Linked DNA regions of Stappia indica. The protein of the gene in region 1 interacts with the protein of each later gene in a pairwise test. Links are inferred from orthologs where the notes say so. Each region holds a gene or a part of one and is shown in the gene's direction. Other genes may lie near its edges. The genes, in order: accC and ribD.

What was found.
Region 2: the proteins of accC (region 1) and ribD interact in binary tests that used the Escherichia coli proteins (3 or more experiments, as listed by UniProt). The link is inferred for Stappia indica from one-to-one orthologs.

What each region holds. Positions count from the first base shown.
Region 1 is NZ_CP046908.1:681,494-696,808, forward strand. The notes cover bases 8,541-11,421. They hold accC (acetyl-CoA carboxylase biotin carboxylase subunit), read left to right. Parts: upstream 8,541-9,245; coding sequence 9,246-10,598; downstream 10,599-11,421. Other genes in these bases: aroQ (type II 3-dehydroquinate dehydratase), read left to right, coding at 8,541-8,725; accB (acetyl-CoA carboxylase biotin carboxyl carrier protein), read left to right, coding at 8,779-9,231; aat (leucyl/phenylalanyl-tRNA--protein transferase), read left to right, coding at 10,681-11,370; parA (ParA family partition ATPase), read right to left, coding at 11,376-11,421. Outside these bases: GH266_RS03110 (Rne/Rng family ribonuclease), read left to right, coding at 1-2,295; GH266_RS03115 (DUF4405 domain-containing protein), read right to left, coding at 2,565-3,092; GH266_RS03120 (pyridoxal phosphate-dependent aminotransferase), read right to left, coding at 4,413-5,573; GH266_RS03125 (M48 family metalloprotease), read left to right, coding at 5,837-7,282; GH266_RS03130 (DsbA family protein), read left to right, coding at 7,341-8,093; more of aroQ, read left to right, coding at 8,285-8,540; more of parA, read right to left, coding at 11,422-12,026; GH266_RS03160 (fumarylacetoacetate hydrolase family protein), read left to right, coding at 12,261-12,968; GH266_RS03165 (lysophospholipid acyltransferase family protein), read left to right, coding at 12,972-13,757; GH266_RS03170 (Frag1/DRAM/Sfk1 family protein), read right to left, coding at 13,808-14,650; GH266_RS03175 (acyl carrier protein), read left to right, coding at 14,886-15,158; GH266_RS03180 (beta-ketoacyl-[acyl-carrier-protein] synthase family protein), read left to right, coding at 15,155-15,315. UniProt on the Escherichia coli protein: This protein is a component of the acetyl coenzyme A carboxylase complex; first, biotin carboxylase catalyzes the carboxylation of the carrier protein and then the transcarboxylase transfers the carboxyl group to form malonyl-CoA.
Region 2 is NZ_CP046908.1:88,835-104,266, forward strand. Bases 7,311-10,308 are described here. They hold ribD (bifunctional diaminohydroxyphosphoribosylaminopyrimidine deaminase/5-amino-6-(5-phosphoribosylamino)uracil reductase RibD), read left to right. Parts: upstream 7,311-8,261; coding sequence 8,262-9,356; downstream 9,357-10,308. Other genes in these bases: glyA (serine hydroxymethyltransferase), read left to right, coding at 7,311-7,650; nrdR (transcriptional regulator NrdR), read left to right, coding at 7,736-8,212; GH266_RS00495 (riboflavin synthase), read left to right, coding at 9,358-9,960; ribH (6,7-dimethyl-8-ribityllumazine synthase), read left to right, coding at 10,164-10,308. In the rest of the region: GH266_RS00445 (isobutyryl-CoA dehydrogenase), read left to right, coding at 1-825; GH266_RS00450 (enoyl-CoA hydratase/isomerase family protein), read left to right, coding at 910-1,971; GH266_RS00455 (DUF6163 family protein), read left to right, coding at 2,024-2,434; mmsB (3-hydroxyisobutyrate dehydrogenase), read left to right, coding at 2,558-3,454; transcriptional regulator LdtR, read left to right, coding at 3,719-4,231; GH266_RS00470 (L,D-transpeptidase family protein), read left to right, coding at 4,532-5,851; GH266_RS00475 (DUF6898 family protein), read left to right, coding at 5,949-6,152; more of glyA, read left to right, coding at 6,340-7,310; more of ribH, read left to right, coding at 10,309-10,610; transcription antitermination factor NusB, read left to right, coding at 10,613-11,140; GH266_RS00510 (sodium-translocating pyrophosphatase), read left to right, coding at 11,456-13,591; GH266_RS00515 (outer membrane protein assembly factor BamE), read right to left, coding at 13,721-14,158; GH266_RS00520 (ubiquinol-cytochrome C chaperone family protein), read left to right, coding at 14,300-14,839; GH266_RS00525 (YceD family protein), read left to right, coding at 14,864-15,421. UniProt on the Escherichia coli protein: Converts 2,5-diamino-6-(ribosylamino)-4(3h)-pyrimidinone 5'-phosphate into 5-amino-6-(ribosylamino)-2,4(1h,3h)-pyrimidinedione 5'-phosphate.

The sequences.
Region 1 (15,315 bases):
GACGCCGTCTCGTCCGACGATCACGAGAACGGCGAAGACGACGTCGAGTCGGTCGGCGCGGAAGACGCGCTGGAGGAGCTGCCCCAGCGCGCCCGCAAGCACCGCAAGCAGTACAAGATCCAGGAAGTGATCAAGCGCCGGCAAGTGCTCCTGGTGCAGGTCGTCAAGGAAGAGCGCGGCAACAAGGGCGCTGCTCTGACCACCTACCTGTCGCTGGCCGGCCGCTATTCGGTGCTGATGCCGAACACCGCCCGTGGCGGCGGCATCTCGCGCAAGATCACCACCCCGACCGACCGCAAGCGTCTGAAGAAGATCGCTTCCGAGCTGGAAGTGCCGCAGGGCATGGGCGTGATCCTGCGCACCGCCGGCGCCAGCCGCACCAAGGCCGAGATCAAGCGCGATTTCGAGTACCTGATGCGGCTCTGGGAGAACGTGCGCGACCTGACGCTGCAATCGTCGGCGCCCTACCTCGTCTATGAGGAGGGCTCGCTGATCAAGCGCTCGATCCGCGACCTCTACAACAAGGACATCGACCAGGTCCTGGTGGCCGGCGACGAAGGCTATCGCGAAGCCAAGGACTTCATGCGCATGCTCATGCCGAGCCATGCCAAGAACGTCCAGCCCTACAAGGACGCGACGCCGGTTTTCTCGCGCTTCATGGTCGAGAGCCAGCTCGACGCCATGTTCTCGCCGCAGGTGACGCTGAAGTCGGGCGGCTACATCGTCATCAACCAGACCGAGGCGCTGGTTGCCATCGACGTCAACTCCGGAAAGTCGACGCGCGAACACAATATCGAGGACACCGCCGTCCAGACGAACCTGGAAGCGGCGGAGGAAGTGGCGCGCCAGCTGAGGCTGCGCGACCTTGCCGGCCTGATCGTGATCGACTTCATCGACATGGAGGAGAACAAGAACAATCGGGCCGTCGAGCGCAAGCTGAAGGACTGCCTGAAGAACGACCGGGCCCGCATCCAGGTCGGCCGCATCTCGCATTTCGGCCTTCTGGAGATGTCGCGCCAGCGCATCCGCACCGGCGTCCTGGAAAGCTCCATGACCCCCTGCCCGCACTGCCACGGCACGGGCATGATCCGCTCGGTGGAATCGGTGGCGCTGCATGTGCTGCGCTCGCTTGAGGACCACCTGCTGAAGGGCGCGACGCACAATCTGATCGTCCGCACGACGACCGAGGCGGCGCTCTACATCCTGAACCAGAAGCGCGGCCACCTCGCCGACCTGGAGGCCCGCTTCGGCCTCGAGGTGACGGTGCAGGCCGGCCACATGGACAGCGGCCAGCACTATGTGCTGGAGCGCGGCGAGCCGATCGAGGCGCGCCCGGACGCGGCCCCGCGCATGATCCAGCCCTCCACCGTAATGCCGATGTCGGTGGAAGAGGACGAAGAGATCGACGAAGTCGAGATCGAGGTCGAAGAGGACGAGGAGGAGACCCCGCGCGGCTCCTCCGCCCGCGACCGCGACGAGGGCGACGACGAGAATGGCGGGCGCAAGCGCCGCCGCCGCCGCCGTCGCCGGCGTCCGGGCTCCGACGACGACCAGCCGCAGCAGGCTCGCCAGGCCGACGCCGATGAAGGCGACGAGGACGGCGAGAGCGAGAGCGACGGCGAAGGCGAGACCAGCGCCGCCGGCCGCCAGGAAGAGGGCGACGAGGACGAGCGCTCGCGCCGCAAGCGCCGCCGTGGCCGCCGGGGCGGTCGCCGCAGCCGCCGCGATGGCGAGGGCGAGAACGGCGAGAACGAAAACGGCGATGCGCCTGCGCAGGCCTCCGAAGGCGGCGAGAGCGATGCCGAGACCGGGGCTGATGCCGGAGCCGATGCCGGGACCGGGGATAGCGTGAGCGAGCCCGCAGGCGCCGAGACGGCTGCCGAGGAGACGGCGGGCGCGGACGAGGCTGTGGCCGAAGCCGCGAGCGAGACGGCTTCCGAGGCTCCCGCCGAGACGGACGAGCCGGCGGCAGAGGCTGACGAAGCTGTGGCCGAGACCGTGGCCGAGGAACCTGCAACGCAGGCCGAGGCACCGGCGGAAGAGCCGGCCGAGCCGGTCGCGGCCGCTGCCGAAGCTGCTGAAGAGACGGGCGAAACCGTGGCCGAAGAGGCTCCGGTGGAGGCTGTCGCAGAAGAGGCTTCCGAGCCTGCCGAGCCCGAGGCGCCAGCCCAGCCGGCAGCTCCGAGCGAGCCTGTCGTGGTGCGCGAGACCGTCTCCAAGGACGGCAGCACCGAGGAGACCGACCCGGACGGCCCGAAGCGGTCCGGCTGGTGGCAGCGCCGCAGCTTCTTCTGATCTTCCATCCATGACATGACGACGGCGCCCGGGGATATCCGGGCGCCGTTTTCGTTTTGCGGAATTTTGGAAAATTTCGAGACGGATTTTGCAAAATCCCGTCTCGAAATCGGCAAAAATCGAGACGCGCCCGCAAAATCGGCCAGGCGGGCGGAACCGGCCGCCTGCGGGGACAAGTCGGAACCGACGCGCGCCGAAAAGCCCCCTCTCTCGCCTCGCCGCCGACGGCACTATCCCCGGGAGGCGCGAAACTTGTCCCCGCGGCCCTGTCAGGGCTTAGGATCTTCCGCAAAGGCCACATCGGCGATGAGGCCCGGACCGGCGGGCTTGCCGGAGGTGCTGGCGATCTCGGCGAGCGAGGCGGAGGCCAGGTCGCCGTCCAGCGTCACGACATAGCCCTTGGCGGCGAGACGCGCGGCCAGCGCCTGCGGCGTCAGTTCGAAGAGCGGCGCGACCTCGGCGATGGTGCCGTTCTCGATCGCCGACAGGGCGGCGCGCATCGGGTTGCCGCCGCTGGCACCGGCGGTCAGCACCGGGACGGCGAAGGCCAGCGAGGCGGCAAGGCCGAGGGCGGCGGGAACGACAAGCTGGCGCCGCTTCAGGTAGCCGGCAAGGCCGGGCCAGTTGCGCCACAGATGCACGGCGACGGGCGCCAGCAGCACCATGGACAGCCATTCGTGCATGCCATGGAAGGCGGCCGAGCCCCAATGGAAGAACAGGGCGATGCCGGACACGGCGGAGACGGCGAAAAGAACGATGGTGAACGTGGTTCCGTGGGTTTTCAGGACGCGAAGCATGATGCTCTCCGAAACTGGTCTGCCTCCTCTGCAGCAAGGCGTGGCAGAGGCGCGCGACCCCGGCAACGGGCAAGCTGTAACGGTCTGTCGCAAGGCCGTGCGCCGCGACAGATCCGGACAGTTTTGACCAGGCGCCGTCCGGGAGGATGAAACGCGAGGGCGGCGCGCGGAGTGAAGCACGGGAGAGTGTCGCGCGCCGTGAAGCGGGCGTGTATCGGGACGGCTTCGCCACTCCCTCCGCTGTCATACCTGCGAAGGCAGGTATCCAGTATCCGCCGGGGGCGGCGATGGTGCGAGGGCGGAACTCCAGCATGGCCGCGCTGAGGCCCGAGCCGGACGGTCGGTGGTTACTGGGTCCCGGTCTTCGGCTGCGCCGAAACCGGGACGACAGCCGAAGGGTGGGATCACGGCGGTCGGATGATCACCGAAGAGCAGAGGCACGGCGCCGCCTCCCTCTCGGAGGTCATCCCGGCCGCAGGCGAAGCCGGATAGCCGGGAACCATTGGCACCCTCAGCGGGTGTGAGGCGGAGGACGGTGGCAGCGCAGCCCCTGCGCTCAGACCTCTCCTCGCGTCTTCCCGGACGAGGCCGCAAGGCCGAAGATCCGGGACCGGAGAGGCACGGCGGGTGTGGGGTTGTTCCAGAGTGCCATCTTGAGGTCCTCGGCTCTCCGGTCCCGGGTCGCGCTGCGCTTGGCCGGGGTGACGAACCGAGAGGACGGTGCACGAGAGCGAGCGCCGTCCGGGAGGACGAAAGGGGAGGGCGGCGCGCGGAGTGAAGCACGGGAGAGTGTCGCGCGCCGTGAAGCGGGCGTGTATCGGGACGGCTTCGCCACCTTCCCGGCTGTCATACCTGCGAAGGCAGGTATCCAGTATCCGCCGGGGGCGGCGGTGGTGCGAGGGCGGAACTCCAGCATGGCCGCGCTGAGGCCCGAGCCGGACGGTCGGTGGTTACTGGGTCCCGGTCTTCGGCTGCGCCGAAACCGGGACGACAGCCGAGGGGTGGGGAACCATTGGCGGCTCATTTCCGCCGTTCCTTACGCGCCTGCCTCTCATCCCGTCATTCCGGACGGTCTGCGGCGCAGCCGCATGGCCAGATCCGGAATCCAGCGGACCAGCCGCGCCAAAGGCGCGCTGCATTCGGCTTTTGACGCTGGGAAGCGCGGGCTGACGCCCGCGGCTGATGTCTGGATGCCGGATCGCGCGATGACGCTACCGCGTCCCGCGGTCCGGCATGACGGGAGCGTGCGGGTGCGAGTGATGCGCGGGGCACGGCCGGTGAGCAGTTAGGCGATCCCCCATACTCGACGGACAGCCCCCCTCACCCCGCCCGGGACAGCCAGTCGGCGAGCCGCTCGACCGCCTCAGTGATGACGGCGTGATCGCCGGCGAAGGAAAAGCGCATGTAGGACCGGCCGTTGACCGGATCGAAGTCCGGGCCGGGCGTTGCCGCGATGCCGGCTTCTTCCAAGAGGCGCGAGGCGAAGGCGAGGCTGTCATTGGCGAAGGGGCGGATGCCGGCATAGAGGTAGAAGGCACCGTCGACGGGGAGCAGCTCGGTAAAGCCGAGCTGCGGCATGCGCTCCAGCAGCAGCGCGCGGTTGCGGGCGTAGCCGGCCTTCACCGCCTCCAGCTCGTCGCGCGCATCGAAGGCGGCCGCTGCCGCCCGCTGCGACAGTTCCGGCGGCGAGATGTAGAGGCTTTGCGCGATGCGCTCGACCGGGCGCACCAGGTCCTCCGGCAGCACCATCCAGCCGATGCGCCAGCCGGTCATGCAGTAGTATTTCGAGAAGCTGTTGATGACGATGGCCTTGTCGGTGAAGGACAGCGCCGTCTCCTGCTCGCCGTCGAAGACGAGGCCGTGATAGATCTCGTCGGAGATGAAGCGGATATCGAGCGCCTCGCAGGCATCGCTCAAGGCCTTGAGCGCCTGCGGCGTCATCATCGTGCCGGTGGGATTGGCCGGAGAGGCGACCAGCACGCCCTTGAGCGGGCCCTCGCGATGGGCGGCCTCGAGCAGCTCCGGCGTCAGGGCCCAGCGGGTGTCGGCGCCGACCTCGATCTCGACCGGCACCAGACCCAGCGCTTTCAGGATGTTGCGATAGGCCGGATAGCCGGGCGCTGTGATCGCCACACGGTCGCCGACATCGAAGGCGGCGAGGAAGGCGAGGTTGAAACCGGCCGACGAGCCGGTGGTGGCGACGATCCGCGACAGCGGCACATCGAGGCCGTGGGTGTCGCGATAATAGCCGGCAATCGCCTGCCGCAGGCTGGCCAGCCCGCGCGCCTCGGTATAGCCGATGCGCCCGCCCTCCAGCGCCGCACGGGCCGCCGCGAGCACGGGCGCGGGCGCCGCCGCGCCGGGCTGGCCGACCTCCATATGCAGGATGTGCCGGCCCTCCGCCTCCAGCGTGTTGGCGCGCGACAGCACGTCCATGGCGAGGAACGGCTCGACTTCGGACCGGCGGGAAGGATGCGACATGGATAACGTCCTGTGTTCGGTCTGGGCAGCAATCTGCGGCACGCGGCCCCGCCTGCCCATCTCGCGCCGCATTTTCCGCGTCTAGACGAAAGGCAGGAGGCTTGGGCTGGGCGGTTGACCGCCCTTCACCGGCTCCCTACCCTTCGCGCGCGTCGCTGTCGAGGCTCGGGATGGACCGCGGGTGCGGATTTTGCCCGCAAGGCCCGGCCCCGCGCGGCAGGCAAAAGGCAGAACAGGCCAGCAGAACAGGCAAGAGGCAGAAGATGGGGTCCTTCCGCTCGCTCGACCGCAACCGTCCGGGATCGCCCGCGATGTACAGCAGCTCGGCGCGCAGGCTGCTGCGCCGCACGGCGGCGCTGGCCATGGCCGGCGTGCTGGCACTGACGCCGATGGGCACGGCCGCGCAGGCGCAAGGCGGCATTCCGCTGGTGCGCGATGCCGAGACGGAAGCCTTGATGCGCGACTATGCCGGGCCGATCTTCGATGCGGCCGGCATCGCCCGCCAGCAGGTCGATATCGTTCTGGTCAACCGCAACGACTTCAACGCCTTCGTCGCCGATGCCCGGCGCATCTTCATCAATGTCGGCGTGATCACCGATGCGGAGACGCCCGGCGAGGTGATCGGCGTGCTGGCGCACGAGACCGGCCACATCACCGGCAACCACCTGGTGCGGCTGCGCCAGGCGCTGGCCAATGCCCAGATCATCGCCGTGATCGGCGCGGTGCTGGGTGCAGGTGCCGTCGTCGCCGGCTCCAGCTCGGGCTCCAGCGGCATCTCGCAAGGCGGCGCCGGCGCGCTGACCGCAGGCGCAGGCCTTGCCCAACGCTCGCTGCTGGCCTATCGGCGCGGCGAGGAATCGATCGCCGACCGCGCCGCCCTCACCTTCCTGCAGAAGACCCGCCAGTCGGCGCGCGGCATGCTGAAGACCTTCGCGCGCTTCGCCGACCAGACGCTGTTTTCGGCGCAATACACCGATCCTTACGCGCAGAGCCACCCGATGCCGCGCGAGCGGCTGACCCAGCTGGAGACGGTGGCGCGCCAGAGCCCCTACTGGGACGCGCCGGAAAACCCGCAGCTGCAGGCCCGCCACGACATGGTGCGCGCCAAGCTGATCGCCTTCACCGCCCATCCGAACACGGTGGCGCGCGACTACCCGCGCTCCGACAGCTCGCTGCCGGCCGAATATGCGCGCGCGGTGGTGACCATGCGCACCCGCAGCCGCAAGGAAGCGGTCGAGGCCATCGACAAGCTGATCCGCCGGCAGCCGGACAACCCCTATTTTTACGAACTCAAAGGCCAGGCGCTGCTGGAATCAGGCAACCCGAAGGCGGCCATCGCGCCGTTCCGCCAGGCCTTGAGCCTGCGCCCGCGGGAGGCGCAGTTCCAGATCTGGCTGGGCTTCGCGCTGGTCGCGGCCAACGACACATCGCTGCTGCCGGAGGCCGAGAAGATCCTCAAGGCCGGCCTGCAGGTGGACGAGAACTCGCCCATCGGCCATTCGCAGCTGGCCATCGCGCTCGGCCGACAGGGCAAGACGGCGGAGGCGGATGTGGCGACCGCAAGGGGCCTGATGGCGCGCGGGGATTTCGAGGCCGCCAAGCGCTACGCCGCCCGTGCACAAAAAAAATTGAAGCGGGGCACGCCCGCATGGCTGCAAGCCGATGATATCGTGTCCTATAAACCCCCGAAGCTCCCCGGACGGTCGTGACCGCGCCGCAAGGATGCAAGGCACTCACGCCGGCAGGGCCCGGCCGCTGGAGATCCGAATGAAGAAACTCGTACTGGCCGCCGCCGCGATGCTGGCGCTCTTCCTGTCGCCGATGGCGCTTGCCCAGGACACGCCGCTGCAGCGCGGCGACGTCGAGACCATCGTACGCGAGTACCTGGTCAAGAACCCGGAAGTGATCCGCGAGGCGCTGGAGGAGCTGGAGCGCCGCGAGCTCGCCGCCGCCAGCAAGGCCCGCTCGGACGCGCTGTCGAGCGTCGCCGACATCCTGTTCGAGTCCACCCGTCAGGTGGAGCTCGGCAACCGCGAGGGCGACGTCACGCTGGTCGAGTTCTTCGACTACAATTGCGGCTACTGCAAGCGGGCCATGGCCGACATGGAGCGGCTGCTGGAAGAGGACGACAAGCTGCGCATCGTCCTGAAGGAATTCCCGGTGCTGGGCCAGGGCTCGGTCGAGGCGGCGCAGGTCGCCGTTGCGGTCAACATCGTCGCGCCGGAGAAGTATCACGACTTCCACCGCGAGTTGATGGGCCTGCGCGGCCAGGCCAACAAGGCGGCGGCGCTGGCCGCGGCCAAGACCGCGGGCATCGACACGGCCAAGGTCGAGGAGACGCTGGGCAAGAGCGAGGTGAACACCGCCATCGAGGAGGTCTACATGCTCGCCAACCGGCTCGGCCTGACCGGCACCCCGTCCTATGTGATCGGCGACGAGGTGGTGATGGGCGCGGTCGGCTACGACCAGCTCAAGGGCAAGATCTCGGCCATGCGCAATTGCGGCCAGGCGACCTGCTGAGGCCGCCGGCGACGGGCGCGCGGGGTGAGCAAAGCGGGAAGATCAGGTCTTTTCCTCATCCGCGCGAGTGCCTATAAGAGGCGGGATGTCGCGACGCGGCGCGAGGGTGCGCCGCGTTGCCCCTTGTCGGGCTTCTGGACCGGACTTTCGACACCAGCAGGTTCGCCGCCGGGACCCTTGAAGAGGATTGCATGTCCGCCTCGATCTACGTCCTCAACGGACCGAACCTCAACCGGCTCGGGACCCGGGAGCCTTCCACCTACGGAACGGCGACGCTGGCCGATATCGAGCGGCTGTGCCGCGATGTCGGCGAGGATCTCGATCTCGACATCGAGTTCCGCCAGTCCAACCACGAGGGCGTGCTGGTCGACTGGATCCAGGAAGCGGGCGACGTCGCCCAGGGCCTGGTGATCAATCCGGCGGCCTATACCCACACCTCGGTGGCGCTTCACGACGCGATCCGGGCAGCGCAGATCCCGACCGTCGAGGTCCATCTGACGAACGTCCACGCCCGCGAGGCGTTCCGCCACCACTCCTACGTTTCGCCGGTCGCGCTCGGCGTGATCTGCGGTTTCGGCCCGACGGGCTACCGGCTGGCGCTGGAAGCGCTGTCGACCGTCATCAGGCCATGACCTGCGGGCGCACAGGCGCGCCTTAACAACCACGAAAAGATCAAGACAAGCCCATGTCGGAAAAGAAAAACCAGCTCGACCAGGACCTGATTCGCCAGCTCGCGGCACTGCTCGACGAGACCAACCTGACCGAGATCGAGCTCGAGCGGGACGATTTCCGCGTCCGCGTCGCCCGTCAGGTCACCGTCGAGGCGCCGGTCTCCATCGGCCGCGCCGCAGCTCCCGCCGTCGCCGCACCGGCGCCGGTCGCCCCCGCCGAGGCCGCCAACCATCCGGGCGCCGTGACCTCGCCGATGGTCGGCACCGCCTACCGCTCGCCGGAGCCGGGCGCGCGCACCTTCGTCGAGATCGGCGACACGGTTGCCGCCGGCGACACGCTGCTGATCGTCGAAGCCATGAAGACCATGAACCAGATCGCGGCGCCGCGCGCCGGACGGGTGACGGCGATCTTCGTCGAAGACGGCCAGCCCGTGGAGTACGGCGAGCCCCTCGTCGTCATCGAGTGACGGGGACCGAGCCCATGTTCTCCAAGATCCTGATCGCCAACCGGGGCGAGATCGCGCTGCGCGTGCTGCGCGCGTGCAAGGAGCTTGGCATCCAGACGGTGGCCGTGCACTCGACCGCCGATGCCGATGCCATGCATGTGCGCCTTGCCGACGAGAGCGTCTGCATCGGCCCGCCGGCCGCGCGCGACAGCTACCTCAACATCCCGCAGCTGCTGGCCGCCTGCGAGATCACCGGCGCCGACGCGGTGCATCCCGGCTACGGCTTCCTGTCGGAAAACTCCCGCTTCGCCGAGATCCTGGAGGCGCACAACATCGCCTTCATCGGGCCGACGGCCGAGCATATCCGCATCATGGGCGACAAGATCGCCGCCAAGCAGACGGCGCGCGACCTCGGCATCCCGGTGGTTCCCGGCTCCGACGGCGCGGTGACGCCGAGCGACGATGCCCATGCGATCGCCCGCGAGATCGGCTATCCGGTGCTGGTCAAGGCCGCTGCCGGCGGCGGCGGACGCGGCATGAAGGTGGCGCTCACCGAAAAGGACCTCGACACCGCGCTGTCGACGGCCCGTTCGGAAGCCAAGGCCGCCTTCGGCGACGATGCGCTCTACATGGAGAAGTATCTCGGCAAGCCGCGCCACATCGAGATCCAGGTGCTGGGCGACGGCCGGGGCAATGCCATCCATCTGGGCGAGCGCGACTGCTCGCTGCAGCGCCGCCACCAGAAGGTCTGGGAGGAGGCTCCCTCCCCGGCGCTGAACGCGGCGCAGCGCAAGGAGATCGGCGAGATCGTCGCCACTGCCATGCGCAAGCTGAAATACCGCGGCGTCGGCACGATCGAGTTCCTCTACGAGGACGGCAAGTTCTACTTCATCGAGATGAACACCCGCCTGCAGGTGGAGCATCCGGTGACGGAGATGATCACCGGCATCGACCTGGTCAACGAGCAGATCCGCATCGCCTCGGGCGCCGAGCTGACGCTGCGCCAGGAGGACGTGCTGTTCGAGGGCCATGCCATCGAATGCCGCATCAATGCCGAGAACCCGCGCACCTTCGCGCCCTCGCCCGGCCAGATCAGCTACTATCACCCGCCGGGGGGCCTGGGCGTGCGCGTCGATTCCGGCGTCTATCAGGGCTACCGGATCCCGCCGCACTACGACAGCCTGATCGGCAAGCTGATCGTGCACGGCCGCAACCGGGTGGAGTGCATGATGCGGCTGCGGCGCTGCCTCGACGAGTTCGTCGTCGACGGCATCCAGTCGACGATCCCGCTGTTCCGCGACCTGGTCGACAACCAGGACATCGCCAACGGCATGTACGACATCCACTGGCTCGAGAAGTATCTCGCCGCCAAGTCGGACGACGACTGACGGGACGGACGGCGCCGCGAGCCGGCGCCGTCTCCCGAAGTTTGCAGGCGCGCGTTTGACGAGCCTGCCAGGAAGGGCAGCCATGGCCGGGAACACCCACGATCCGCTGGTCATCACGCCGCAGGTGCTGCTCAAGGCCTATGCCTGCGGCATCTTTCCCATGGCCGAGTCGGCCGAGGATCCCAACCTCTTCTGGATCGAGCCGGAGCATCGCGGCGTCCTGCCGCTCGAGAGCTTCCACATCCCCCGCCGCCTGCGCCGCACCCTGCGCCAGGACGTGTTCGAGATCCGCGTCGACCACGACTTCCAGGGCGTGATCGACGGCTGCGCCGCCCCGGCGGACGGCCGCCGCAAGACCTGGATCAACCGCGAGATCCGCCGCCTCTACGGCGCGCTCTACGACATGGGCTACTGCCATACGGTGGAAGCCTGGCGCGGCGGCGAGCTGGTCGGCGGGCTCTACGGCGTGTCGCTGGGCGGCGCCTTCTTCGGCGAGAGCATGTTCGCCCGCGAGCGCGATGCCTCCAAGGTGGCGCTGAGCCATCTGGTGGCGCGGCTGATCGCCGGCGGCTACCACCTGCTCGACGCGCAGTTCGTCACCGAGCACCTGGCCCAGTTCGGCGCGGAAGAAGTGCCGAAGGCGATCTACGACAGGCAGCTGAGCGCCGCGCTCAATCACTATGGCGACTTCCTGGCCCTGTCCGACCGGGTCACGGGCGCTGAGGCGCTGGCCGTGATCGACAGCGCGCAGGACAGCTCGGACAGGGACTGAGCTCCCTAAAACTCCAGGCCGAGCAGCCGCGCGACCTCTTCGGCCAGCAGGCGCGCCTCGTCCGCGCCCTTGCCGCGCGGCTCCGTCTCCAGGATCGTCAGCCCCTCGCCCATCGAGGCGGCGAAGGCCGTACGGTTGCCGAGCCGGGCGGAGGCGACGGTGAAGCCGTTCTCGCCGATCAGCCCCATCACCTCGGCCGTCAGCGCGGCGCGCGGCGGCACGCGGTTCAGCACGACGAGCGAGTCGGTGCCCTCACGCCTGGCGATGTCGACCGTCTGGCCGGTGGCCCACAGGTCGACCTGCGTCGGCTGCATCGGCACCAGCACGAGGTCGGCGGCCTCGATGGCCGGGCGCACGTCGGAATCGGTCTTGGGCGGCGTGTCGAGGATGACGAGGCCATGGTCGCGGGCGAGCGAGCGCGCCTCGCGCCGGGCGCCCCAGCCGCTGGAGGTGCGGAAGGTCAGGCCGGTCGTCCCGTCGCCGAGCGAGCCCTCGCGGGCCTCGTACCAGGTGCCGAGCGAGCCTTGCGGATCGATGTCGACCACGGCGACCGGAAAGGCGCCGCGCGCGGCCAGCGCCACCGCAAGATGCGCCGCCAGCGTCGTCTTGCCCGAGCCGCCCTTTTGCTGCGCGACAGAAATGATACGCCCCGTCATGGTCTGCTCCCGCAGGTTCCGTCTTCGCTCGTGCCGTCCATCAGTGTTGCCCGCCATTGTTGCATTGCAAAAAATCAAAGACAATCGCCATCATGGTGGCCGCCGGGCGAGGCATGCGCAAGCGCCGTCCCCTCTTCCGTCCCCTCTTCCGCCCCCTCTGGACCGGGCAAGGCCGAGGGCGTAAACAAGGGCCCGCCGGCCGTCCCGCACCGTTCCATCCGCAGGAGATTTTCCGTGACCGACCATGTGATTGCGCCTCCTGCCGCGGCCGATGTCGCCGTCGAGGGAACGGATGCGCGCTTCCCCATCCGCCGGGTCTTCTGCGTCGGGCGCAACTATGCCGCCCATGCCCGCGAGATGGGCAAGGACCCGGACCGGGAGCCGCCGTTCTTCTTCACCAAGCCGGCGGACGCGGTGTGCGATGCCGGCGGCACCCTCCCCTATCCGCCGCTGACGCAGGACCTGCATCACGAGGTGGAGCTGGTGGTCGCCATCGGCCGCGGCGGGCGCGACATCGCGCCGGAGGATGCGGAAAACCACATCTGGGGCTACGGCATCGGCATCGACCTGACGCGCCGCGACCTGCAGCAGCAGGCCAAGGACCTCGGCCGCCCCTGGGACTGGGGCAAGGCCTTCGACCGGTCCGCCCCCTGTTCGCCGCTGGTGCCGGCAAGCCGCATCGGCCACCCGAAGAGCGGGCGTATTTCCCTGTCGGTGAACGGCGAGATCCGCCAGCAGGGCGACCTGGCCGACCAGATCTGGCCGGTCGCCGATATCGTCGCGATCTGCAGCGCCTCGGTGGAGCTGAGGCCGGGCGACCTGATCTTCACCGGAACGCCGGCCGGCGTTGCCGCGCTGAAGCCGGGCGACCGGCTGGAGGGCGAGATCGAGGGCGTGGCGCGGCTCAGCCTTGCCATCGGCGCGCCGCAGGACCGGGGCTGATCCATGGCCACAGACGGCACACCGATGCCCGCCGGGGCCGACTGGACGCCGCCGCGGGCGAGCGCCCTCGTGGTGCTGCGCTCGCTGGTCTTCCAGGGCTTGGTGATCGCCTCCCTTGTGCTGCTGGCGCCGGCCTGCCTCTTCATGATCCTGCCGCGAGCCGTGACGCGGGTCGTCGCGCGCATCGTGGTGCATGGCTGGCTGGGCCTGCTGCGGCTGACCGTCGGGCTTGCTTACGAGGTGCGCGGGCGCGAGCACCTGCCGGACGGGCCGTGCCTGATCGCCGCCAAGCACCAGTCGGCCTTCGAGACGCTGGCGCTGCAAGTGATCCTGAAGGACCCGGCCTTCGTGCTGAAGCGCGAGCTGACGCTGATCCCGGTCGCCGGCTGGGGCATGTGGCGGCTCGGCCATATCGCCATCGACCGCTCGGCCGGCGCCAGCGCCCTGATGAGCCTGATCCGCCAGGCCAAGCAGCGGGTCGCGGAAGGCCGGCAGGTGGTGATCTTTCCCGAAGGCACGCGCAGCACGCCGCTGTCCGCCCCGACCTATCGCCCCGGCGTTGCCGCGCTCTACCGGGCGCTGCAGGTGCCGTGCGTGCCGGTGGCGCTGAATTCCGGCGTGTTCTGGCCGCGCAACAGCGCGTGGAAGTTTCCCGGCCGCATCATCATCGAGTTCCTGCCGACAATCCCGGCAGGGCTCGCGTCCGGTCCGTTCATGGAGCGGCTGGAGCAGCAGGTGGAGGAGCGCACCGAGGCGCTCGTCGCCGAGGCGGACGACGCGCGGCGCTGAAGACCCCCGCGGCGGACGCCAAGACGCTGGAAGTCAGGGGCGCGGGAAAGTCAGGCGGCGGCCGCGGCGCCCTCCAGGCGCCAGGTGCCCGAGGCGGCAAGATTGCGCGCGATGCGGTAGATCTCCGGCGCGTAGAGCATCACCTGCGTGATGTAGGCCGAGATCGTGACGATCTCCTGCACCGTGTAGATGTAGTAGATCGTGTATTCGGTGACCGGCAGGTCCAGCCCCTTGACCAGGAACAGCGCCACATAGAGCCCGGCGAGACCGGCGGTGACGAAGGCAAGGGTGCGGCGCAGGCGCGTATAGCGCGAGCCGAGACAAAGATAGCTCGGCCGGCCCGTGTCCGGCAGGCGCAGCAGCCGCGTGGTGATGATCCCGCTCATCAGGATCGACAGCGCCTGGAACACGAAGAACAGGTAGCTGCCCAGCATGTGCAGGTCGTGGTTGTGGCGGAAGGTGACCTGCGTGCAGATGACCATGCCCGAGGTGCCCAGCACCTGCATCACCAGGAACACCGCCATCATCCGGCGCAGGCTCGCCGCGACCTTCGGCATGTGGCCGGCACGCGCCGAGATCGCCCCGTAAAAGGCGTAGGAGATCGGCAGGATCGCCAGCGCGATGACGATGGCAACGCCGAGGATCGCCGCCGCGAAGGGATCGCCGATATAGGGATCGGTGATCGCCCGGCTGACCGTCGGCGCGCTCTGCTGGACATAGTCGGGATGGCGCTCGTAGAAGGTCCAGCGGGCCCAGACCATCATGTAGATGGCGGAAGCGGGCACCAGGACCACCGGCAGGCCGGCCGCAAGACCCGTGAGGCGGGCAAGGAGCGGCGCCCTGTCGGAGGCCGGCGTGCCGCCGTCCGTGGCCGTGTGCGAAGACTGTCTCATGCGCGCCTGCCGTCTTGCCCTGTTCCCTGCCCTTGCGTCGCGGCGGCCGCCACGACCCGAGGGCAGGACGTGAATAGTGGAGCCCTTGCCCGTCCGCAAGCCGCACAAGACGTGGAAACGCCGGAACAGCCTCCGTATTAGTTCCGATTCCCGAGCGACTTGATGCTGGAACAGAACCGGCTTAACCCTTATGACACTCATAAAACACGCTGAAATCCGCAGGAACGGGGCTGAGATGGTACTGACGGCAGAGGGGATGGATGCCGCAACGATCGAGCGGCTGCTCGATCTGGTCGCGAAGGAGGGCATGGTCGAGCGCGAGAAGCTGGCCGTCGATGCCACATTCGAGGATCTCGGCATCCAGTCGGCCGACATGGTCGTCATCCTGATGGCGGTCGAGGAAGAATTCGGCGTCTACATTCCCGTCGACGGCGATCTGGCCGACGCCCGAACGCTGGGCGATTTCCTGCAAGTGCTTGCAGCACGAATGAAAGAAGGCGCCGAGTGACCAGCGCAAACCGGCGCGTCGTCATCACTGGAATGGGAGCCATCACGGCGGCCGGCACCGGCGTGCAGGCCCTGTGGGAGGCTGCGCGCGACGGGCGCAGCGGCGTCGGCGAATTGCGCTTTGCGCGCTATCCGCGCCAGCGCGTCTCCCGCTCCGC
Region 2 (15,432 bases), 590 kb from region 1 along the record:
CGCGAGCGGTTCCTCCCCGATCTGTGCTCGATGGCGCGCTTTGCAAGCTACTGCCTGACGGAGCCCGGATCGGGATCGGACGCGGCGAGCCTGCGTACCCGCGCGGTCCTCGATGGCGACCATTATGTGCTCAACGGCTCCAAGGCCTTCATCTCCGGCGGCGGCGTCTCCGACGTCTATGTGGTGATGGTTCGCACGGGCGGGGAGGGGCCGAAGGGCATCTCCTGCCTCGTGGTGGAGAAGGACACGCCGGGCCTCAGCTTCGGTGCCCAGGAGGTCAAGCTCGGCTGGAAGAGCCAGCCGACCGCCCAGGTGAATTTCTCCGACTGCCGCGTTCCGGTTGCGAACCGCATCGGCGAGGAAGGCGAGGGCTTCCGCATCGCCATGGCCGGTCTCGATGGCGGCCGCCTCAACATCGGCGCCTGCTCGCTCGGCGCGGCACAGAGCTGCCTCGACCGCTCCATCGCCTATCTCAAGGAGCGGCGGCAGTTCGGACGTCCGCTGGCCGAATTCCAGGCATTGCAGTTCCGCCTGGCGGACATGGCGACGGAGCTGGAAGCCGCGCGGCTGCTGCTCCACAAGGCCGCGACCCTCGTTGACGCAAAGACGCCGGACGCGACCCGCATGGCGGCCATGGCCAAGCGCATGGCCACCGATGTGGGTTTTTCCGTCGTCAACGAGGCGTTGCAATTGCACGGCGGTTACGGCTATCTGCGTGACTATCCGGTGGAGCGTTATCTGCGTGATGTCCGCGTGCATCAGATTCTGGAAGGTACCAACGAGATCATGCGTGTGATCATCGCCAGAGATCTCCTGAAGGATTGACGGGGCGAGCGTATTGCTACGCGAAATTTTCCTTCGCCGTTTGGAATGAGACGAGAGTTCTGGCGAATTTGTTGAGGATACTTGATGAGCGAACCCGAGATCCTGTTTGAGCGGATCGGCCGTGCCGGTATTGTTACCTTGAACCGTCCCAAGGCGCTCAATGCGCTGACGCACGGGATGGTGCTGGAGATGATCGACCAGCTGGAACGTTGGGCGATTGACGACGCGATTGGTCATGTGATCGTGCGCGGCGCGGGCGACCGTGCTTTCTGCGCCGGCGGCGACATCCGCAAGATCTACGATCAGGGCATGTCGGGTGATCCGACACGGGCTCAGTTCTTCGGCGATGAGTACCGCCTCAATGCGCGCGTAAAGCGCTTTCCCAAGCCATATGTCGCTCTGATCGACGGGATCGTGATGGGCGGCGGCGTTGGCGTATCCGTTCACGGCAGCCACCGCGTCGGCACCGAGCGCACCACTTTTGCCATGCCCGAGACCGGAATCGGCTTCTTCCCGGATGTCGGCGGCTCGTGGTTCCTGCCGCGCATGCCGCAGGAGACCGGGATGATGGCCGCCCTGTCGGCGGGCCGGCTCAAGCAGGCGGACGCCCTGTGGGCCGGTATCCTGACCCATGGCATCGCCGCCGGCGACATGGAGGCGCTGACCGGAGAGCTGACCGAAACCGACGATATCGACGCTGCGATTGCCCGCTACGCAGCACGCCACGATGCCGGCGAGGCGCCGCTTGCCGCGCGCGCCTCCATCATCGCCGACATTTTCGGCCGCGGCTCCGTTGCTGAAATCCTGTCTGCCCTCGACGAGCGCGCCGCACGCGCGGGCGATCCGGATGCGGGATGGGCCGGCGATCTTGCGGCCGTAATTCGGTCCAAGTCGCCGACCAGCGTGATGCTGGCGTTCCAGCAGCTCCGCCGCGGCGCGACGCTCGATTTCGAAGCCTGCATGCGCCTCGAGTATCGCATCGTCTGCCACATCCTCCAGGGCGCCGACTTCTACGAGGGGGTGCGCGCGGTGATCGTCGACAAGGACAATGCGCCGAAATGGTCGCCGGCCGAACTGGCCGACGTGACCGAGGCGGACATCCTGGCGCATTTCGAGATGCCCGTCGGCGGCGATCTCGATGTGTGATGTGATCCGCGCGGCCTGCTAGGGCGGCCGGGCGGAGCAGAAAGGCTCGTCCATGACCACGCTGTTTCTGGACTATCTGAAGCACAGGCCGGCCTGGTCCGTGACGCTTGTCTGGTATCTGCGCGCCATCGCCATCCTGCTGATCTTCAGCGGCCTGATCCATTGGGCGCGCATCGTCGGCATGTCGCCGTGGCGCGGCCAGTGGTTCTGGGAAATGCCTGTCGAGTGGCAGGCGGCGACGGTCTTCTTCGGTGTTCTCGATCTGGTAGCGGCGATCGGCCTGTGGCTGACCGTGTCGTGGGGCGCGGTGATGTGGCTCACGCGAGCGCTCACCCAGGTGGTGATGCACACGCTCTTTGCGGACATCTTCGGTCGGCGGCCCTACGAGATCGCCTTCTATCTGACGACCATCGCGATCTATCTGATCCTGCTCTACCTCAGCGAAAGGGAGCAGCGACGCTGATCGCGCAAGGCTGCGGTCCGGGGCAGGGAGGCCGGCCCCGGTTCGTCTGAACTGACAGGCTCGCGCGACGTCGCGGGCGGAAGTGATGGTGCCGCCGTCGGGGCGGAAAAGGGAGAAGTGCTTATGGCAAAGGTCGGGTTTATCGGGCTTGGGAACATGGGTGGTCCGATGGCTGCCAATCTGGTCAAGGCAGGGCACGACGTGCGCGGCCTCGACCTGTCGGCGGAGGCCAAGGCGCGCCTGGTAGAGGTGGGCGGCAAGACGGCGGACAATCTCGCCGAGGTGGCGTCCGATGCCGACGTGATCGTGTCCATGCTTCCGGCCGGCGCACATGTGCGCAAGGTCTATACGGGCGAGGATGGCATTCTGTCGCATGCCCGCCCCGGAACGCTGCTCATCGACAGCTCGACCATCGACGTGGAGAGCGCACGCGCGGTTGCGGCGGCCGCTGAAAAGGCCGGCATGCCCATGGTCGACGCGCCGGTCTCCGGCGGTGTCGGCGGCGCTGCGGCCGGTACGCTGACCTTCATGGTCGGCGGTCCGGATGCCGCCTTCGAGGCGGCGCGTCCCTATCTGGACGTGATGGGCAAGACGATCGTTCATGCGGGCGGTGCCGGCACCGGCCAGGCGGCGAAGATCTGCAACAACATGCTGCTGGGCATTTCGATGATCGGCACGTGCGAAGCGTTCGTTCTTGCCGAGCGCCTCGGTCTCGACGCGCAGAAGCTGTTCGACATTTCCTCCACCGCCTCGGGCCAGTGCTGGTCGCTGACGACCTATTGCCCGGTGCCGGGTCCGGTGCCGACATCGCCGGCCAACCGCGACTATCAGCCGGGCTTCGCGGCAGCGATGATGCTCAAGGACCTCAAGCTGGCTCAGGAAGCCGCGCATGCAAGCGGCGCGTCCACGCCGCTCGGTGCCGAGGCTGCCGCCCTTTACAATCTTTTCTGCAACGGAGGCGATGCCGATACGGACTTTTCCGGCATCGTCCGGTTCCTGCGCGGCAAGACGGACGCCTGAACCGTCCATACGCTGGACACCAACGATGGCAGGGGCGCGAAGCGGGAGACCGTTTCGCGCCTTGCTCGTTTGAGTTGCCCCTGAAAACCCTGATGTTCGCTGGAAAATATCGTTAACAGACTGTATTTCGTCGCGTCCTGCATCGCATTTGCGCGTTAACCGGAGATTTAGTCTCCTTTTTAAGCGGATTTTAGAGACCGCCTCGTATTGTCTGTCTCAAGGTGACAAAAAACGCACCGCTAACAATACATGAGGCGCAAACAAATGATGACCGCAAAGAAGGCAGTCGACGTCGCGTTGCAGGCTGAAGAGAGCGATGACATCAAGCCGCTCTACCTGGAAGCTTTGACGCTGGTCGAGCGTCTGCATCGGCGACTGCTCGATGTGATCAAGGATGAGTTCGACCGCGAAGGACGCGCAGACGTGAACAGCGTGCAGGCGCTGCTGCTGTTCAACATCGGCGATGCGGAACTGACCGCCGGTGAACTGCGGACCCGTGGCTACTATCTCGGCTCGAACGTGTCCTACAACCTCAAGAAGCTCGTCGACATGGGCTTCATCCACCACCAGCGCTCCCGCACCGACCGCCGTTCGGTCCGTGTCAGCCTGACGGCGAAGGGCAAGGACGTTGCCGAGAAGGTGAACGCCCTGTACGAGCGGCACATGCTGTCGGTCGAGCAGGTCGGCGAGATCGGTCCGGACGACTTCAAGGTCCTGAACCGTTCGCTGCGCCGTCTGGAGCGCTTCTGGACCGACCAGATCCTGTATCGTCTCTGACTGCCCGGGATTTTCCGGCCTGTCCTCATCGAAGCCGCTTCGTGCAGATTGTGCGAGGCGGCTTCGGTGCATGTGGCGGCTGGCTTGCGCTTTTTCGCGCCGCGACATGAATGCGCCATAATGGGATGGCTTAGGAACCGTTGCGTCATCCGATGCGGATGGAGCGTGGTCCGGGCAGAGTTCTTGCCGCGTCGGGCCGGGGCGGGTCTCCTTTGTCGACGGTTGTGAGCATTTGTTAATGCTGGCGGCGTATCCCTAACGAGACCTTTCTGAGCTTGACCTGGGACTGGAGTCGATACGGTGGGATTTGCAGCAACCGACCTCTTCGATGGGCGCCTTCTCGGCCTGCGGGCCGGCGCTAGGGGCGCCGCATTGGCACTGACAGGCGTTTTTGCCTCCGTCGCGATCGGAGGGGATGCGCTGGCGCAGCCGGCTCCCGTGCAGATGCGGATCGAGCAGCAGCGCGTCGAATGGAACGACCAGTTCGACACCACGATGCGCAGCCTGCAGGCGGTCGAATCCTCGTTTCCGACCTTGTCTCCCGACACCGCGACATATGTCGAGACGGCGATCCAGCGCTACTCGATGATCGTTCAGCAGGGCGGCTGGCAGCCGGTGACCAGCGGCCGGAAGGCGATGCGGCTGGGTATGCGCGACGAACACGTCGTGTCGCTGCGCCGCCGCCTCATGGTTTCAGGTGATCTCGAGCAGACCGCGGGTCTCTCCGACACGTTCGATTCCTACGTCGACGCGGCCGTGCGCCGCTTCCAGCTGCGCCATGGCCTGACGCCGGACGGCGTGGTCGGCCAGAGCACTCTGGTAGCGATGAATGTTTCGGCCAATGTGCGGCTGGGCCAACTGGAGACCAATCTGGTGCGTCTGCGCTCCATGTCCGGTTTCCTGGGCGACCGCTACGTGATGGTCAACATTCCGGCGGCCGAGATCGAGGCGGTGGAGAACGGCCGCGTGCGTTCGCGCCACACCGCCGTCGTCGGCAAGATCGACCGCCAGACGCCGATTCTCAACTCGTCGATCTACGAGCTCAACTTCAATCCGTACTGGACGGTTCCGGTCTCGATCATCCGCAAGGATCTGATCCCGAAGATGAACGAGGATCCGGCTTACCTCGAGAAGAACCGCATCCGGATCTTCGACTGGAAGGGCAACGAGCTCGCCTGGCAGCAGATCAACTGGAACACCGACGAGGCGACTCAGTACCAGTTCCGCCAGGAGCCGGGCGAGATCAACTCGCTGGGTTCGGTGCGCATCAACTTCCACAACTCGCATCAGGTCTATCTGCACGACACGCCGTCCAAGTCGCTCTTCGGCTCAGACTACCGCTTCCATTCGTCCGGTTGCGTGCGCGTGCAGAACGTTCGCGAGCTGATCACCTGGCTGCTCGAGAGCACGACCTCCGACTGGAGTCGCGCCCGGGTCGACGAGACGATCCGCTCCGGTTCGCGCGAGGACGTGAAGCTCGGCAACAAGATCCCGATCTACATGTCCTATGTCACGGCCTGGGCAACCGCGGAAGGCGTGATCCATTTCCGCGAGGACATCTACAATCGCGACGGCGTCCTCATGAGCGAGGCCGCAGTCGGCAGCGCTTCCCTACAGTGATTGGCGGGTTGTCGCATCCAGGCAAGGGCGGGGCGCTTCGATGCGGTCCCGTCCAGCCGGGGCGCGGCAATCTTGCGCATGTCGGACGGATGGTGTCGTGACCATTGGAAGGCAGCCGAAAGGCGAAGTCTATTTCGAATTCTATCCTGTCGGACGGCAGGTCAAGGTAACGGCGATTGATGCTGAGACAGGCATCGAGGTCGTCGTGCTTGGCCCCGTTCAGGCCACGCAGGCCGACCTTCAGCAACTTGCTCTGCGGAAGCTTATGAGGCGCCTTGCCCAAGAGGCGCCCGCCCGCTGATCTCGCTGCAGGGAGCTGAGCCGGCGAGATGTCGCGGGCCGGGCAATGGGCCTTGGTTCCCGCGAATGGCTGTGCTATCTGGCGTGACCTTTTGGTCTGGCCGGTCCGGCATTGTTCCGACGGCGCCAATGGTCGCCATGCGCGATTGATCTCACTTCAGGACTGCTAGAGGGGACCGACGATGTCGATGACTGACACCTCGCTCGACACGGCGATTTATCCGAACTTCTTCACGCGCTCGCTTGCCGATGCGGATCCCGAGATCAACGCTGCGATCACCAGCGAACTGGGTCGCCAGCGCCACGAGATCGAGCTCATCGCGTCGGAGAACATCGTCTCTCTGGCCGTGCTCGAGGCGCAGGGTACGATCCTCACCAACAAGTATGCCGAAGGCTATCCGGGCAAGCGCTATTACGGCGGCTGCGAGTATGTCGACGTGGTCGAGCAGCTGGCGATCGATCGCGCCAAGGAGCTGTTCGGCGCCCAGTTCGCCAACGTGCAGCCGAACTCCGGCAGCCAGATGAACCAGGCCGTGTTCCTGGCGCTGCTGCAGCCGGGCGACACGTTCATGGGTCTCGACCTCAATTCGGGTGGTCACCTGACCCACGGCTCGCCGGTCAACATGTCCGGCAAGTGGTTCAATGTCGTGTCCTACGGCGTGCGTCCGGACGATCACATGCTCGACATGGACGAGATCGCGCGCCTTGCCGAACAGCACAAGCCGAAGCTGATCATCGGCGGCGGCACGGCCTATTCCCGCACCTGGGACTGGAAGCGTCTTCGCGAGATCGCCGATTCCGTCGGCGCCTATTTCATGGTCGACATGGCACACATCGCCGGCCTCGTCGCCGGCGGCGCGCACCCGTCGCCGCTGCCGCATGCGCATGTGGTCACCACCACCACGCACAAGTCTCTGCGCGGTCCTCGCGGCGGCCTCATCCTGACCAATGACGAGGCCATCGCCAAGAAGATCAACTCGGCTGTCTTCCCGGGTCTGCAGGGCGGTCCGCTGATGCATGTCATCGCCGCCAAGGCCGTTGCCCTGGGCGAAGCCTTGCAGCCCGAGTTCAAGACCTACGCCCAGGCCGTGGTCGCCAATGCAAAGGCGCTGGCCGCCAGCCTGCAGGAGCAGGGGCTCGACATCGTGTCCGGCGGCACCGACAACCATCTGATGCTTGTCGACCTGCGCCCGAAGAATGCCACCGGCAAGCGCGCCGAGGCAGCTCTTGGCCGTGCGAACATCACCTGCAACAAGAACGGCATTCCCTTCGACCCGGAAAAGCCGTTCGTTACCTCCGGCATCCGTCTCGGCACGCCGGCCGGCACCACCCGCGGCTTCGGCCAGGGCGAGTTCCGCGAGATCGGCCGGCTGATCGTCGAGGTGCTGGACGGCCTGCGCAGCTCCAACAGCGATGATGGAAATGCCGAGGTCGAGGCTCGGGTGAAGGAAAAGGTGATCGCACTGACCGATCGCTTCCCGATCTACCCGAACCTTTGATTGCAGGCCGGTGCGCGGGAAGCGCACCGGCAACCAGTCTTGTGGGCCGCCGTGAGGGCGGCTCACGGTCCGGAGCCCAAAGCGCATGAAGTGCCCTTATTGCGGTTGTGACGACACCCAGGTGAAGGACTCGCGTCCCACGGAGGACAACACCGCAATCCGCCGTCGCCGGATCTGCACCGCCTGTGGCGGCCGCTTCACCACCTTCGAGCGCGTCCAGCTGCGCGAGCTGACCGTGATCAAGCGCAGCGGTCGCCGCGTGCCGTTCGATCGCGACAAGCTGATGCAGTCGGTCCGCATCGCAACCCGCAAGCGCCCCGTCGAACCGGAGCGTCTGGAGCGGATGGTGAGCGGCATCGTGCGCCAGCTCGAAAGCTCGGGCGAAAGCGACATCAAGGCGAGCGACATCGGCAACCTGGTGATGGAAGGGTTGAAGGTGATCGACGACGTCGCCTATGTGCGCTTTGCCTCCGTCTACAAGAATTTCCGGGAAGCCAAGGACTTCGAGGCCCTTCTCGACGAGATGAGTGGGCCCGACGCTGCGGCCTTCGACGAGACCTGACCCTCGGACATACCTGACCATGCCGGACAGCTGCCACGATGATCGTTTCATGGCTGCCGCCGCTTCCTATGCGCGGCGTGCTCTCGGCCGTGTATGGCCCAACCCGGCAGTCGGCGCGCTGATCGTGCGCGATGACGGCGACGGCCCCGTCGTGGTCGGCCGCGGCTACACCCGCCCGCCCGGCGGACCGCATGCGGAAGTCGTCGCCCTCGCTCAGGCAGGCGAAGCTGCGCGCGGTGCCACCTGCTATGTCACCCTTGAGCCCTGTTCCCACCAGGGGCGCACCGGCCCGTGCTGTGTCGCGCTGGCGCAGGCCGGTATTCGCCGTGTCGTGATCGGTCTTCTGGATCCCAATCCGCGCGTTTCAGGCCGCGGCGTGGCGATGCTGGAGGCCGCCGGCGTCGAGGTGCGCTCCGGCGTACGCGAGGAACTTTGCAGCGCCCTGCATGCCGGCCATGTCAGCCGCCTGACGCGCGGCCGTCCGCTTGTGGTTCTCAAGCTTGCCGTCTCGCGCGATGGGTTCATTGGGCGTCGCGGGGCAGGGCAGATCGCCATCACCGGCGAGGATGTCTTCCGGCGTGTCCATATCCTGCGCGCCGAGTGCGACGGAATTCTCGTTGGCATCGGCACGGCGCTCGCCGACGACCCTTCCCTCAATTGTCGGCTTCCCGGCCTTGCCCATCGCTCCCCGGTGCGCATCATTCTCGATACGAATGCGCGGCTCCCCCTGGACAGCAAGCTGGTCCAGACAGCCGGCGAGATCCCGCTCTGGCTGCTTGTCGCCGCCGATGCCGATCCCGACAAGGTGGAGGCGCTGACGGTCGCCGGCTGCACCGTGATCCGCCTGGCGCGGGCGAAGGGCGAGCCGATCGATCCGCGCACGGCCGTCCGGGCCCTGGGGCAGCGCGGCATTACCAAGCTGATGGTCGAGGGCGGTTCGACGGTGGCGCGCGCCTTCCTGGACACGGATCTTGCCGACGAGGTGATCATCTCGCAAAGCGGCCTCGTGATCGGGCAGGGGGGGATCCTGCCCTTCGGTTCGCGTGGTACGGATATGGTCACCGCCAGCGTCCGATTCCGCAATGTCGGCACCCGGCGGGTCGGTGCCGACACGATGACCCATTTTGTCCGCGAAAGGAGCTGACATGTTCACCGGTATCGTCACGGACATGGGACGCATTGCCTCGGTCGAGGCCATTCCGGCGGGTTTGCGTACGCGCATCCTGACTGCCTACGATCCCGACGGCATCGACATCGGCGCCTCCATCTCCTGCGACGGTGTCTGCCACACGGTGACGGCCAGGGGCAGGGATGGCAGCGACAACTGGTTCGAGATCGAGTCGGCGGCCGAGACCTTGCGCCTGACGACCGTCGGCGGCTGGAAGGCAGGGGACCGCGTCAATCTGGAGCGCTCGTTGAAGATCGGCGACGAGCTTGGCGGTCACATCGTCCAGGGGCATGTGGACGGCACGGCAGAGATCCTGGAGCGCATCGACCATCCGGATTCGGTTTTCTTCCGCTTCCGCGCCCCGGCAGAGTGCGCTCCGTTCATTGCAAAGAAGGGCGGCGTTGCCCTTCACGGTACGTCGCTGACGGTCAACGAGGTAGACGGCGACACGTTCACCGTGTTCCTGGTCCCGCACACCCTGGCGGTGACGACCTGGGGCGAGCGCACGGCCGGCGACAGGATCAACCTCGAAGTGGACATGATGGCGCGCTACGCAGCCCGGCTCGCGGAGTATAGCTGAGCGAGTCCTCCGGCTCCCCACATCGTGTCAGGTGCCCGGTGCGGGCATGGCGGGTCTGACAATCCGCGCTGGACAAAACCGGCCCGGCATGGTTCCTACCGGCACCTTGTTGCCGGCTCCTCCGGCAGTGCAGCCGGTCCGTTCTGACGCCTCTTGCGCGCCCGGCTCCCGGCTTGCCATGACATGAAAGCGAAGAGAGCGACATGACGACCCCTCGCATCTTGATCATCGACGCCCGCTTCTACGACGATATCGCCGACGCCCTGGTCGCTGGCGCCATGGACGTCCTCGAAGGGCAGGGCGCCGACGTCACACGCGTGTCCGTCCCCGGCGTCCTGGAGATTCCGGCTGCCCTTGCCATGGCACTCGCTGCCATGGAGGCGGGGACCGCGGACTACGACGGTTTTGTGCTGCTCGGCTGTGTGATCCGCGGCGAGACCTCGCACTACGACATCGTCGCCAACGAGTCGGCCCGTGCGGTGATGGAGCTCACCATCGACGCGGCGCTGCCGCTCGGCAACGGCATCCTGACGGTCGAGAACGGCGAGCAGGCCTGGGTGCGTGCCGACCCGGCGAAGAAGAACAAGGGTGGCGCGGCAGCGCAGGCCGCGCTCGACATGATCGCGATCAGGGACCGTTTCGGAATCTGACAATGACTGAAGACAACGAAGCCAGGACAGAGCCGGCCGTCCGCCCCGCCAACAAGCGCGGCGCGGCGCGGCTGTCCGCTGTCCAGGCGCTGTACCAGATGGATGTCGGCGGCTCGAGCCTTGCCGACGTGCTGGCAGAGTTCGAGGCGTTCCGCCTGGGTGCGGAGCTCGACGGCGAACAGTACCGCGAGGCGGATGCGTCGTGGTTCCGCGATCTCGTCAAGGGCGTGGTCGCGGAGCAGCGCTATCTGGATCCGGTGATCCATCGCTCGCTGGTCGCCGGTTGGCCGCTCCGCCGCATCGACACGACGCTGCGCGCGATCCTGCGCGCCGGAGCGTTCGAGCTGATGCGCCGCAAGGACGTTCCGGCCCGTGTGGTGATCAGCGAGTATATCGATGTCGCCCGCGCCTTCTACGAGGCGGAAGAGCCGCGCATGGTGAACGGCGTGCTCGACAAGCTGGCGCGCGAGTTCCGCAGCAGCGAGTTCGACGGCCCGACCAAGCCGGAGCAGGCGGAAGAGGGAGCCTGAGTCCCTCGCTTGCGCCCCCGATTGTGGACTGAAGCAGCCACGGCGATCCGCCGTGGCTTTTTCTTTGATTTCAGGACTGAATCTTCCCTTGCGGAAGATTGTCATGTGCCTGCTGTCCATCGTTGTTTCCGCAGCGTTATGAGCGCTGGCGCGGCATGACAAAACAGCCATTGCCTGAAGCTGCAGGGCGCGCGATCTGTCCCGGCCGGGTGGAAACTCGTCCTTGACGGGACGCACAGGACAGATACCGTTCTTCCCGCAGGACCGCATAACAATCAAGGAAAGGTCCTTCCGCGTCCTTCATTGGGGGGAAGAATGCTCGAGCTCGTAATAGTAATTTTGTGTGGTCTGCTGTCCCTTGCCTACGGCGTATGGGCCATTCAGTCCGTCATGGCTGCCGATGCCGGCAATGCCCGCATGCAGGAAATCGCCGGTGCGATCCAGGAAGGCGCGCAGGCTTATCTCAACCGTCAGTACACGACCATTGCCATCGCCGGCGTGGTCATCTTCGCACTGGTTGTCTGGTTGCTCGGCAGCCTGGTCGCCATCGGCTTTGCCATCGGCGCGATCCTGTCGGCGGCGGCGGGCTATATCGGCATGCACGTCTCGGTGCGCGCCAACGTCCGCACCGCTCAGGCCGCCAGCACGTCGCTTGCTGCCGGTCTCGAGATCGCCTTCAAGGCGGGTGCCGTCACGGGAATGCTGGTTGCGGGCCTCGCCCTGCTGGGCGTTGCCGTCTATTTCACCATCCTCACCGAGATCCTCGGCTACGATGCGCAGAGCCGCATCGTCATCGACGCACTGGTCGCCCTCGGCTTCGGCGCCTCGCTGATCTCCATCTTTGCCCGCCTCGGCGGCGGCATCTTCACCAAGGGTGCGGATGTGGGCGGTGATCTTGTCGGCAAGGTCGAGGCCGGTATTCCGGAAGACGACCCGCGCAACCCCGCCACCATCGCCGACAATGTCGGCGACAATGTCGGCGACTGTGCGGGCATGGCGGCCGACCTCTTCGAGACCTACGCGGTGACCGTCGTCGCCACGATGGTCCTGGCCTCGATCTTCTTCACCGGAGCCGCAGCACTCGAACTGATGCTCCTGCCGCTGGTGATTGGCGGTGCCTGCGTGGTCACGTCGATCATCGGCACGTTCTTCGTCAAGCTCGGCAGCAACAACTCGATCATGGGCGCCCTGTACAAGGGCTTCGTCGCCACCGCTGTCCTGTCGGCTGTGGCACTGTTCGCCATCGTGTTCTTCTGGCTGGGCTTTTCGACCGAGTACACCACCTCGGGCGGACTGACTTTCGCTGGTCGGCACCTGTTCTACTGCGGCCTTGTCGGCCTGGTGGTCACCGGCCTGATCATCTGGGTGACGGAATACTACACCGGCACCGACTATCGCCCAGTGCGTTCGATTGCCCAGGCCTCCGTTACGGGACACGGCACCAACGTGATCCAGGGCCTCGCCATCTCGCTCGAAGCCACCGCACTGCCCGCCATCATCATCATTGCGGGCATTCTCGGCGCGTTCAATCTTGCCGGTCTGTTCGGCATCGCCATTTCGGTGACGACAATGCTGGCGCTTGCCGGCATGGTGGTTGCGCTCGATGCGTTCGGCCCGGTGACCGACAATGCCGGCGGCATTGCGGAGATGGCCGGTCTGCCCCAGGAAGTGCGTGTGACCACCGACGCGCTCGACGCGGTCGGCAACACCACCAAGGCCGTCACCAAGGGCTATGCGATCGGCTCCGCCGGTCTCGGTGCGCTGGTGCTCTTTGCCGCCTATACCGAGGACCTGAAATACTTCGCGGCCAACGCGGCGCCCGGGTCCTATTTCGACGGGGTCGTGGTGGATTTCTCCCTGTCCAACCCCTACGTGGTGGTCGGTCTGCTGTTCGGCGGTCTGCTTCCCTACCTCTTCGGCGGTATTTCGATGACCGCTGTCGGTCGCGCCGCCGGCGCGGTCGTTGAGGAGGTGCGCAGGCAGTTCCGCGAGAAGCCGGGCATCATGGAAGGCACGGAGAAGCCGGACTACGGCCGCGCCGTCGACATGCTGACCAAGGCGGCGATCCGCGAGATGATCATCCCGTCGATGATGCCGGTCCTGTCCCCGATCGTGGTGTTCTTCGTGATTACCGCCATTGCGGGCAAGTCGCAGGGCTTTGCCGCCGTCGGCGCGATGCTGCTCGGCGTCATCGTCACCGGTCTCTTCGTCGCCATCTCCATGACCGCCGGCGGCGGGGCGTGGGACAACGCCAAGAAGTCCTTCGAGGACGGCTTTGTCGACAAGGACGGCGTCAAGCACATGAAGGGCTCGGAGGCGCACAAGGCCTCGGTCACCGGCGACACGGTCGGCGATCCCTACAAGGACACTGCCGGTCCGGCAATCAACCCGATGATCAAGATCACCAACATCATCGCGTTGCTGCTGCTGGCCGTTCTGGCCCACGGCTGACGTTGCGGCCTGGGTACCGTCAGACGGCATCCAGGCACGCTCATCAGCGAGAATGCAAAACGCCCGCGGCCTTGGCTGCGGGCGTTTTTTTGCGTCCGGCAGGAACTGGGACCGCTCGGTCCCCAGCTGCTACAGGTTGAGGCTCGGGTTCTGGGCGCCGCGCAGGATCTGCGACAGGAAGCCGTAGTCGGCGCCGCCGGTGCGGGTCTTGCGGCTGAGGATGTCGACGACCTTGCCGTCTTCCAGGCTGTAATAGGCCGTGTCGCGCACGAAGCCTTCCTCGTCGAAATAGATGGCGACGACGCGCTGCTCGACTGTTTCGGGCATCAGGAACGCGGTCGTCTCCTTGACCTGCGAGATGTAGTAATAGGCTTCGCCGTCGAGCCGCGAGGAGGTCGAGGGAGATCCGAGCAACAGTTCCACCTGTTCGCGACTCGATCCCACCTGGATGTCGCGCACCCGCTCGGGCCGGATGACATGGCCGTGATTGATGGTGGTGGTGAAGCAACCGGCCAGCGGCAGCGCCAGGACGCTCACCAGCACTGCTCCGCGAATCCATGTCTTCATGTGAAGCGTATCCTGTTGCTTTCTGGCGGCTGTCACGGCCGGAAGGCAGCCGCGTGCCGTTTTTGTCGCTCCGCGCATCCTTGGCAAAGTCCCTAACCTGCGCTAGGCCACTTGGCAACCTTCGTCCAAGCGAGGCAACACATGGTCTTCGGTCTCTTTCGCCGGCGTCAGCGTCCGGAAGTGCTCGCCGCATACACCTCGATCGTGGCACAGGCGCGGCAGCCGTGGCTCTACGCACGGTACAATGTGCCCGATACGATCGACGGCCGTTTCGAGATGGTGATGCTGCACACGATTCTGGTGCTCAATCGCCTCAGGGGGGAGGGAGAGGTTGCTTCCGACTTTTCCCAGCGGCTTTTCGACACGTTTTTTGCCGACATGGATGGGTCGCTTCGCGAGATGGGCGTTGGCGATCTGGGCGTGCCCAAGAAGGTCAAGAAAATGGCCGAGGCTTTCTACGGGCGTGCAGCCGCCCTTGCAGAAGCGCTGGCTGCCGACGGCCTGCAGGATCTCGAGAATCTTGTGAACCGCAATCTGTTCGCCGATGCCCACGATGCGGTGGCCGCGCATGCCATTGCCCGCTACCTGCGCGGTGCGGCTGACGGGCTGTCGCGCCAGGACGCCCCGGCTATTATCGCAAACGGGCCGGTCTGGCCTGACGAGCCGACGGATATCGGCTGAAGCAGGAGGCAGACAGAGACAGCTATGACCCTATCAGATTTTCCATTCTCGCATCCACAGGACGTCCAGCACCTGACCGCGAAGCCGCTCGCCATCGAGTTGCGCCCGGACGAGGCTGACCTGCAGCGCATGGCCAAGGCTTATTCGCTGGTCGGACTCGCCGACGTCGTGGCTCGGTTCGAGCTCCGCAGATGGCGACGTGACGGTGTCGCCGTGGAAGGGAACCTGAAGGCGCGCGCCAGCCAGACCTGCGTCGTCACTCTGGCGCCGGTGGAGCAGGTGATCGACGAGCGTTTCTCCCTGCGCTTCGATCCCGATGCGCAAGCCCTCGCGGGTATCGCCGACGACGGCGAGATCGATGTGGACGCCTTTGCCGAGGATCCGCCGGACCTGCTGGAGGGCAGCAGGATCGACCTGGGGGCCATCCTGTGCGAGCAGCTGGCACTCGCGCTCGATCCGTTTCCGCGTGCCCCGGGCGCCGAACTACCGGACGATTTCGGGGACGAGGGCGGTGAAGAAGCCGACGACAAGCCGCCGTCGCCGTTCGCCGCTCTGGAGCGGTTTCGCAAGCGCGACGAATAAGCTGGGCCATC